DNA from 3 places in the Entomomonas sp. E7T21 genome. Region 2 is predicted to be linked to each of the others. Evidence: predicted binding sites of a transcription regulator. Region 2 holds the regulator's gene; each other region holds the start of a gene.
The links. Region 2 encodes sigma-54, which starts transcription at its own class of promoters, with help from an activator protein. Its sites were predicted from a motif close to ANTGGCATNNANNTTGCTNT; they were not measured.
Positions count from the first base shown of each region.

Region 1: the regulator sigma-54 is predicted to act here: its motif matches at 2,302-2,321, upstream of glnK (P-II family nitrogen regulator).
Region 3: the regulator sigma-54 is predicted to act here: its motif matches at 1,723-1,742, upstream of glnA (glutamate--ammonia ligase).

Region 1 is NZ_CP191672.1:1,084,209-1,087,500, reverse strand. Features, by position in the region: gene ACQVD9_RS05180 (hypothetical protein) at 52-336, opposite strand; gene ACQVD9_RS05175 (ammonium transporter) at 487-1,782, opposite strand; gene glnK (P-II family nitrogen regulator) at 1,836-2,174, opposite strand; gene ACQVD9_RS05165 (sulfurtransferase) at 2,525-3,292, shown strand, end outside.
Region 2 is NZ_CP191672.1:714,585-717,876, forward strand. Features, by position in the region: gene ACQVD9_RS03450 (alpha-hydroxy acid oxidase) at 1-17, shown strand, start outside; gene ACQVD9_RS03455 (DNA polymerase III subunit chi) at 14-499, opposite strand; gene ACQVD9_RS03460 (RNA polymerase factor sigma-54) at 645-2,138, shown strand; gene hpf (ribosome hibernation-promoting factor, HPF/YfiA family) at 2,213-2,500, shown strand; gene ptsN (PTS IIA-like nitrogen regulatory protein PtsN) at 2,691-3,155, shown strand; gene rapZ (RNase adapter RapZ) at 3,164-3,292, shown strand, end outside.
Region 3 is NZ_CP191672.1:3,058,289-3,061,580, forward strand. Features, by position in the region: gene mnmC (bifunctional tRNA (5-methylaminomethyl-2-thiouridine)(34)-methyltransferase MnmC2/FAD-dependent 5-carboxymethylaminomethyl-2-thiouridine(34) oxidoreductase MnmC1) at 1-55, opposite strand, end outside; gene glnA (glutamate--ammonia ligase) at 228-1,631, opposite strand; gene ACQVD9_RS14515 (FAD-binding oxidoreductase) at 1,937-3,292, opposite strand, start outside.

The sequences.
Region 1 (3,292 bases), 370 kb from region 2:
TCTTGCTATCATTGCTTGCTATGTTGCCCCATAGCAAGCAATGTGATTTTTTTATTTGTTCTCAGAATCCAATGTTTGTATCTTGCCGCCTTTAGCAAGAAACTCTTGCATAGCGCGCTCTAAGGCATCACGATCTTTTTGCTTTGCCTCTATATTAGGCAACTCTTCCTCTTCAGTTACTGGCTTACCTATCTTTTTATTTGTTGTAGGTATCTCATCTTGCTCATTAATATCTTCTGGCTCATCACTATCAGGGCCATTATAAGCGTCTACACCTTCATCATCCTGCTCTTCAATATCATCATCATTTTCTTGTTCTAAATCATCATCAATCATAAGCACCCCATTAATCACATAAAGTTTCTAATAATATAAAATAATTTTAGTCATTTCTTCAATAAAATAGTTTAATTTTCTATAAAATAATTTCCTGAAATAGAAACGCCCAGCGAATACTGGGCGTTTTTACACATCATGTGTTAACTATTAGAGATTATAACCACGTTCATTATGAGATGAAAGATCTAAACCTATAACTTCTTCTTCCTCTGTTACACGTAATCCCATTAATTTATTAATAATAAATAAAATAATGAATGTAACAATAGCTGTGTAAGTAACAGTGACAATGACACTTAATGTTTGTATCCATACTTGATGTGTAATATTAGTAACACCAGCATCAAAACCACCTAATATTGGGGCTGCAAACACACCTGTTAAGATAGCGCCTACAATACCACCTACACCGTGTACCCCAAAAGCATCTAAGGAGTCATCATAACCTAATTTACGTTTCAAAGTAGTGGCACAGAAGAAACAAACAACACCAGAAGCAAGGCCAATCACTAAGGCACCTGCTGGCCCTGCTGTACCGGCTGCTGGAGTAATAGCGACTAATCCAGCTACTACCCCTGAAGCAATACCTAAGGCACTTGGTTTACCATGAATAATCCATTCACAAGACATCCAAGCTAATGCCGCTGCTGCTGTAGCAATTTGTGTAACTAACATTGCCATACCTGCTGAAGCGTCTGCTGCACCTGCTGAGCCAGCATTAAAACCAAACCAACCAAACCATAACATCGCAGCACCGACTAAAGTAAATGGTAGGTTATGGGGCGCCATTGCTGATGATGGATATCCCTTACGTTTACCCAACATTAAACAAGCCACTAACCCAGCAACACCTGCATTAATATGTACCACTGTTCCGCCAGCAAAATCAATCACACCCCACTCATGCATAAGACCACCATCACCACCCCATACCATATGGGCAATAGGCGCATACACTAAGGTAAACCAACATCCCATAAACACTAACATCGCAGAAAACTTCATTCGTTCCGCAAAAGCACCGACGATAAGTACAGGCGTTAATATGGCAAAGGTTAATTGAAAAGTAATCCAAACACTTTCTGGATAAGTACCATTTAAACTATCATGGCCTAATTGCTTTAAGAATAAATTATCTAAACTGCCTACAAAAGAATTGAGATTAGTTACACCTGCCTCCATTCCTGTCGTACTAAAGGCGATACTATAGCCATAAATAAACCATAGAATGGTAACCAATGCTGTCACAGCAAATGATTGCATCATCACTGATAAAATATTTTTAGCACGTACCATACCGCCATAAAATAAGGCAAGACCAGGAATAGTCATAAAAAGAACAAGTGCCGTTGAAATAAGCATCCAAGCTGTATCGCCACTATCAAGTTTTGCAGTTTCTTGTGCCATAGTGAAAGGGGTAGCTAGCGACAATAGGCAAGCCATCCCGAGTAATTTACGGAAAGATAACATGGGGTTTCTCCTGCACTGACAATTACTTAGATAGCATCATTATCTGTTTCACCAGTTCTGATGCGAATGGCTTGCTCTAAAGCTGTTACAAAAATCTTGCCATCACCGATTTTGCCTGTGTTGGCAGCTTTACTAATTGCTTCAATCACAGCATCCAGCTGGTCATCAGCAACACCTATTTCAATTTTTACCTTCGGTAAAAAATCAACCACATATTCTGCACCACGGTAAAGTTCAGTATGGCCTTTTTGACGACCAAAGCCCTTTACCTCAGTAACAGTAATACCTTGGACACCAATCTCAGATAGTGATTCTCTTACATCATCTAACTTGAATGGCTTAATAATCGCAGTTACTAATTTCATTCAAACTCTCCTCTGGCTAGATAATCCGTACAGGAGAGAAACCCCGTTGTACAGTTTATCCTATATAAGCACTTGTTTAGTACATAAAAAATTAAAAACGAAGTAAAAGTTACTTGTTAATTGGTCTATTGCAGAAAGCTTGCCAACAAAAAATAATCCTCAGACAATTTGCAAGATATTGATTATTAATAATTTTCTACAATCACCGATAAATATTGCATCTTCTTGGTGCAATATAAAGAATCAAAACTATTTATTTTGGTGCGTCATTATGTAAACTAAAAATTTTCAGTGATCTATTTATTGTGAATAGGTATATTACTAATAAAGAAAATCATAGGAGAAATACCATGGCTCTTGCTCAACTTATCAATTGTGAAAAACTAGCTAACCATTTAAATGATAAAGATCTAATTATTTTTGACTGCCGATTTTCACTTGAAGACACAAGCTATGGCGAGCAATCCTATCAAACAGGCCATATTCCTAATGCCGTTTTTATTGATTTAGATAAAGACCTCTCTAGCCCAGTTATTAAAGGAAAAACAAGTCGTCATCCTTTACCAGATACTAATCTACTCATAGAAAAACTAGCACAATGTGGTTTAAATAATGACAGTAAAGTCGTTATTTATGACAATGGACCAAGCCCTTTTGCTACAAAAATGTGGTGGACACTGGTTTGGCTAGGGAAAAGGGATAATGTATTCCTATTAGATGGTGGCTTTAAAGCATGGCAAGAAGCAGGATTACCTATTACCAGTGATAAAACGCCAGTACATATTGGTAACTTTATAGGCCAACCAGATAACTCATTATTAATTAATGCTAATGATTTAGCAAATAAGTTAGGTGATGATCAACTAACTCTATTAGATGCTCGAGCACTACCTCGTTTTCGAGGTGAAGTAGAACCAATGGATCCTGTAGCAGGTCATATACCTGGTGCCACCTGTGCTAATTTTATGGAAAACTTAGATAGTAATGGTTTCTTTTTAACTATTCCCAAGCTACAAGAGCGTTTTCAAATATTAATTAATAATAAACCTATTGATAAAGTGATTGCTTATTGTGGTTCTGGGGTTTCAGCTTGTCATAACTTATTTGCCTTATGCCTC
Region 2 (3,292 bases):
TAGTTTGGCAGTCTTAAATTTTATTTAAATTGTGGTACTGCACATTATATTGGGCTGTATTATAAAAACGGTAATTGGCTCGAGCTTTATCTTTAAGTAAAGCATCATCAATCACAAACTCGGCAATACGCGTAAATTGTTGATGATGCTTGGGTATGTCAAAACTTAGATTAATTAATAGTGGATAGTTGATAGTTTGATAATCTAACTCTTCTAGCCCTAATGTAATGGGGCTACTTGGGTTTTCTTCTAATAAATCATGTGGAATAAAGCTGTCTGGTTTAAATTGCCACAATAATTGATTTAATTGTTGACGCTGTTGTTGGTTTTGGCAGTGCACATAGATATTGCCAACCTGTAACCATGCTTTATTAATTAGCCGACAACTGAATAATAAACAGTCATCTATCGTAGAAGTGGGTAGGTTATAAAAATCTACTTTAAGCATGGTTAATAGATAAATAACAACAAGGTTGGAAGAAGGGATTGAATATAACAAATCATATTACTATATATTTTAAATAGATGCATTAAAGTTATTTTCATTATGTTGGTTGTTTCATTTTTTCAGCATGTTATTATTTGAAGAATAAAAAAACAGGCATATAATTTGCTTAAAAGTAAATAAGAGATGTTAATTTGTTATGAAGCCATCGTTAACGTTAAAGATAGGACAGCAACTGTCGATGACTCCACAGTTGCAACAAGCCATTAGGCTTTTGCAATTGTCTACTATAGATTTACAACAGGAAATTCAAGAGATTTTAGAGTCAAACTCCATGCTAGAACAACAAGAAGCAGGAGATGATTTTGATGACAGTAATTTATTAGGTGAAGAGGATATTTTAGTTAATCCTAGTAGTCAGGAAATTAGCTTTAAAGATAATAAAGAAGTGGCTATTAATGAGCCAGAAACGGATGCTGTGGCAACCGATGTAATTCCTGAAGAGCTTCCTGTAGATACTGACTGGGATGATATTTACCAAAATAATGTTAGCAATATCCATGGTGATGATGAAGAATCTGATTTTACGAATTACACCTCTGTAGGTGAAACATTACAAAGCCATTTATTATGGCAACTCAATGTTGCTCATATGAGCGATAAAGATAAAACCATTGCAGTTAATATTATTGATTGTATTAATGAGGATGGTTATTTAGAAGAATCTTTAGAAGAAATCCATCATGGCTTAGATGATTCATTGGATACTGATTTTGATGAAGTAGAAATGGTACTTCATTGTATTCAACAGTTTGACCCTATAGGTATTGCTGCTAGAGATTTAAAAGAATGTCTTTTATTGCAATTAAAAGGGTTATTTGATGACCACCCTTATTATCAGCAAGCAGTTGAGTTAGTTACAAACCATTTAGACTTATTGGGTTCTAAAGACTATAGCCAAATAATGCGCACTATGAAGATTAAAGAAGATGAATTAAAGCAAATAGTTATGCTTATTCAGCACCTTAATCCTAAACCAGGTGCACAAATTGAGTCAAAAGAGCCAGAGTATGTCATTCCTGATATTATCGTGCGTAAAGAGAGGGATCATTGGATTGTCGAACTAAACCAAGATGCGATTCCTAAGTTGAGGGTTAATCCTCAATATGCAGGTTATGTACAGCGAGCTAATACCAGTTCAGATAATACTTTTTTGAAGAATCAATTACAGGAAGCGCGTTGGTTTATAAAGAGTTTGCAAAGCCGTAATGAAACTTTAATGAAAGTAGCAACCCAAATAGTTGAACATCAACGTGGTTTTTTAGAGTATGGTGAAGAAGCGATGAAACCACTTATTCTTTCCTCAGTAGCTGATGCTGTGGAAATGCATGAGTCAACTATTTCTCGGGTAACTACTCAAAAGTATATGTATACACCGCGTGGTATTTATGAATTGAAATACTTTTTTTCAAGTCATGTTAGTACTTCTGAGGGTGGGGAGTGTTCATCAACCGCTATTCGCGCTATGATTAAGAAACTCATAGCGGCTGAGGATCCGAAAAAACCTTTAAGTGATAGTAAATTAACTACATTGCTTGAAGATCAGGGGATTCAGGTGGCTAGAAGAACTGTGGCTAAGTACCGTGAGGCTTTAGGTATTGGTTCATCTAGTGAACGTAAACGGTTAATTTAAAGAATTGCCGATCAAGGCAACTTACCTTATACCTAAAGTGGGTATAAGTAATTAAAAATGTTAAGGAGAAATTTATGCAAATTAACATTAGTGGTCACCAACTTGATGTTACCGACGCACTACGTAATTATATTGATGAAAAGTTTGCTCGTCTTGAGCGGCATTTTGATAAAATTACTAGTGCACAAGTGATTATGAGTGTTGAAAAGTTAAACCAAAAGGTTGATGCAACACTCCAGTTAGCTGGCGGTGAGGTGGTTGCTGGTGCAGAAAATACGGATATGTATGCTGCCATTGATGCTTTAGTTGATAAATTAGACCGTCAATTGATTAAATTTAAAGAAAAACACCAAAAACACTAATTTAACTTTTTGTTATTAAGGTTTGATATTTATAAACAAGAAATTGTTATAAAATCAAACCTTAATTATTTTTAATGAGACGTAACTATATACACAGTAATTATTTAATAATCTTGTTGTCTAAAGACAGACATTAAAATAGTGTAATGTTACAAATACTTAGTAAATTTATTGAAGTTTATTCTGCTATATGATGCAACTAAAAGAATTCCTAACACCATCGCAAGTGTTAGTTGATGTTAATGTAACGAGTAAAAAACGTGCATTAGAAGTAATAGCTAAAACAGTGGCTGCAGCTTGTGCTAGCCTAAATGAGCAAGAAGTTTTTGAGCATCTGATAGAGCGGGAAAGACTAGGCACTACAGGTTTTGGTAATGGCGTTGCTATTCCTCATTGCCGTATGGCAAGTTGTGAGGAGCCAATAGTAGTCATAGTGAAATTAGGTACAGCTATAGATTTTGATGCAGTTGATGAACAGCTAGTAGATATTTTAATAGGCTTGGTTGTGCCAGCAGAGGCAACTGATGAGCATTTACAGTTGCTTAAACAAATAGCTGAGTTATTAAGTGATACCGAAATATGTAAGCAGATAAGAGCTGCAACTGAGAGTCAACAGCTTTATCAAATAATTGTTAACGGGGTAAGTAATACATAGGTTAAGTTATGCGTCTTGTTATCGTTAGTGGCCGTTCAGGTTCAGGTAAAACTACAGCGCTTCATTTATTAGAAGACAATGGCTTTTATTGCATCGATAATCTACCTGCTAGTTTATTTACAACAGCTATTGAACAG
Region 3 (3,292 bases), 970 kb from region 2:
AAACAGGCTGCCCTTGTTCATCCCAAGTTAATTTAGCATAGGTTGTTTTAGTCATCGCTATTAATAATCAAAAATACTATAGCGTTAATTATACATGGAATAAATTAAATGATATTGTTGAAGGTGGTTAAAAAAGAAAACCCCATAAATCACTTTATGAGGTTTTACTTTATTTAGCCTTTTAAAGCTATTGTCCCTGAAAACTATGCTGTATTTCTACTAAACGCTTAAACGCTGTAGTACAAATCGTACTCTAATGGATGTACGAATGTCCTTACTTTGATTTCTTCAGCAGATTTTAGTTCAATAAATGCGTCAATAAATTCATCACTGAATACACCACCCTTTGTTAAGAACGCACGATCAGCATCTAATGCTTCTAATGCTTCTTTTAAGCTACCACACACTTGTGGAATTGCTTTTGACTCTTCTGGTGGTAAATCATATAAGTTTTTATCTGCTGCATCACCAGGATGGATTTTATTTTGAATACCATCTAAACCAGCCATTAATAATGCTGCAAAAGCTAAATAGGGGTTAGCTGCTGGATCTGGGAAACGCGCCTCAATACGACGGCCTCTTGGATTATTCACATAAGGAATACGAATAGAAGCTGAACGGTTACGTGCCGAATAAGCGAGCATTACAGGTGCTTCAAAACCAGGAACTAAACGCTTATAAGAGTTAGTAGATGGGTTAGTAAAACCATTTAATGCTTTACCATGTTTGATGATACCGCCAATAAAGTATAAAGCTGTTTCAGAAAGGCCTGCATAACCATCACCAGCAAAGGTATTTTTACCATCTTTTGCAATAGACATATGCACATGCATACCTGAACCATTATCACCATACAAAGGTTTAGGCATGAAGGTAGCTGTTTTACCATAAATATCTGCTACATTATGGATTACATATTTTAAAGTTTGTACTTCATCTGCTTTAGTCACTAGTGTGTTGAATTTAACACCAATTTCATTTTGACCTGCTGTAGCCACTTCATGGTGATGAACTTCAACTTCTAAACCCATTTCTTCCAATGCATTACACATTGCTGTACGGATTTCATGGTCATGATCAACAGGAGGTACTGGGAAGTAACCACCTTTTACACCTGGACGGTGGCCTCTGTTACCATCTTCAAAATCAGCATCTGTATTCCAAGAAGCTTGTTCAGAATAAATTTTAAACATTGAACCAGAAATATCTGATTTATATTTTACTTCATCAAAAATAAAGAATTCTGGCTCTGGACCAACAAAAACTGTATCACCAATCCCAGTTGATTTTAAATATTCTTCTGCACGTCTTGCGATACCACGAGGATCACGATCATAACCTTGCATGGTAGAAGGTTCAATAATATCGCAAACTAGAATTAAGGTAGGATCAGTAGTAAATGGATCGATCACAGCTGAGCTATCATCTGGCATTAAAATCATGTCAGAAGCTTCAATTCCTTTCCAACCTGCAATAGATGAACCATCAAACATTTGTCCAGACTCAAAAAAGTCTTCATCAACAACATGAGCTGGAATAGTAACGTGCTGTTGCTTGCCCTTAGTATCTGTAAAACGCAAATCAACCCACTTTACATTATGTTCTTTAATTAGTTGTACCGCTTTTGACATGTTATTCTCCAAGAAATATAGCTGGATTATTTAGGCAGTCCCAGCAAATCAACACCAAGTAAACTGTTAGTTTAGAAACCTTTACTAGTAAATAGCAAATTATATGCCATCCTTAATTATTAATAGAGAATCGCTTACTTAGATAATTGCATAACTCTATCTATTAATAAAAGAACTAAACAACGCACCAAAATAATACTTATAAACAATATAATGCATCAAGTAGGTGCAGAAAATTATTGAGCTATCATAACATGGTTAAATATAAAGAGTAGATGGGTTTTTACACTAATCGCTAACAAGCATCATGTATTTTTTAAATGTACTATTTTCCCAGGATTTAAGATATTTTTTGGGTCAAAAGCACGCTTTAAAGCACGCATCATATCCAAAGCATCTTCACCATGTTCTTCCACTAAGAAAGACATTTTATGTACACCTACACCATGCTCCCCCGTACAAGTTCCGTCCATTTCAATAGCACGTTGCACTATGCCGTGATTAATACGCTCCATCTCCGCAACCTCCTCTGAATTATGCCGATCAATCAATAAAATAACATGATAATTACCATCCCCCACATGTCCTACAATAGTGTAAGGAATGGTTGACTTAGCTAACTCCTGAATAGTTATATCAATACTCTCTGCTAGCCTAGAAATAGGTACACAGACATCTGTACTTACACCACGACAACCAGGTTTTAATTGCATAGAAGCAAAAAACGCATTATGTCTAGCAGTCCATAACTTACTACGGTCTTCCGTTTGTGTTGCCCAACTAAAATCTAGACCACCACTTTCTTTAGCTATCTCTTGCACCATAGTGGCTTGCTCTTCAACACTTGCAGGCGTACCATGAAATTCAAACAACAATACAGGGGATTCTTTCAAAGAAAGTTGGCTATATTGATTAACTGCATTAACAGCCGCAGTATCCATAATTTCCACGCGGGCAATTGGGATACCCATTTGAATAGTACTAATGACACACTGCACAGCGTCTTGTACAGTAGGGAAACTACAAATAGCAGCAGAGATTCCCTCTGGTTGAACATGTAACTTAACAGTCACCTCAGTAATAATACCTAGAGTTCCCTCACTCCCCACAAAAATAGCTGTTAAATCATAACCTGCAGCAGACTTTTTAGCACGACTAGCAGTACGTATTACTTTACCTTCCGCAGTAACTACTGTTAAAGAAAGTACATTATCCCGCATTGTTCCATAACGCACAGCATTGGTACCTGAAGCACGAGTAGCAGCCATACCACCAATAGAGGCATCTGCACCAGGATCAATGGGGAAGAACAAACCTGTATGACGAATTTCTTGATTTAATTGTTTACGAGTTACGCCAGCTTGCACAGTAGCGGTTAAATCCTCTGGATTAATGGCAACAACCTGATTCATTTCAGAGAAATCAATGGTTACTCCACCTGAAAAAGGCAATACATGCCCTTCAATGGAAGAGCCGACACCAAAAGGAATAACAGGCACTTCATACTCATTACATAACTTAACTACCGTCACTACATCTTCTGTAGAACGTGCAAACACCACCGCATCTGGAGGACAAATATCATACATTGACTCATCACGCCCATGATGTTCTCTTACGGCTAATGCAGTGGATACTTGATCACCTAAGGAAAGCTTTAA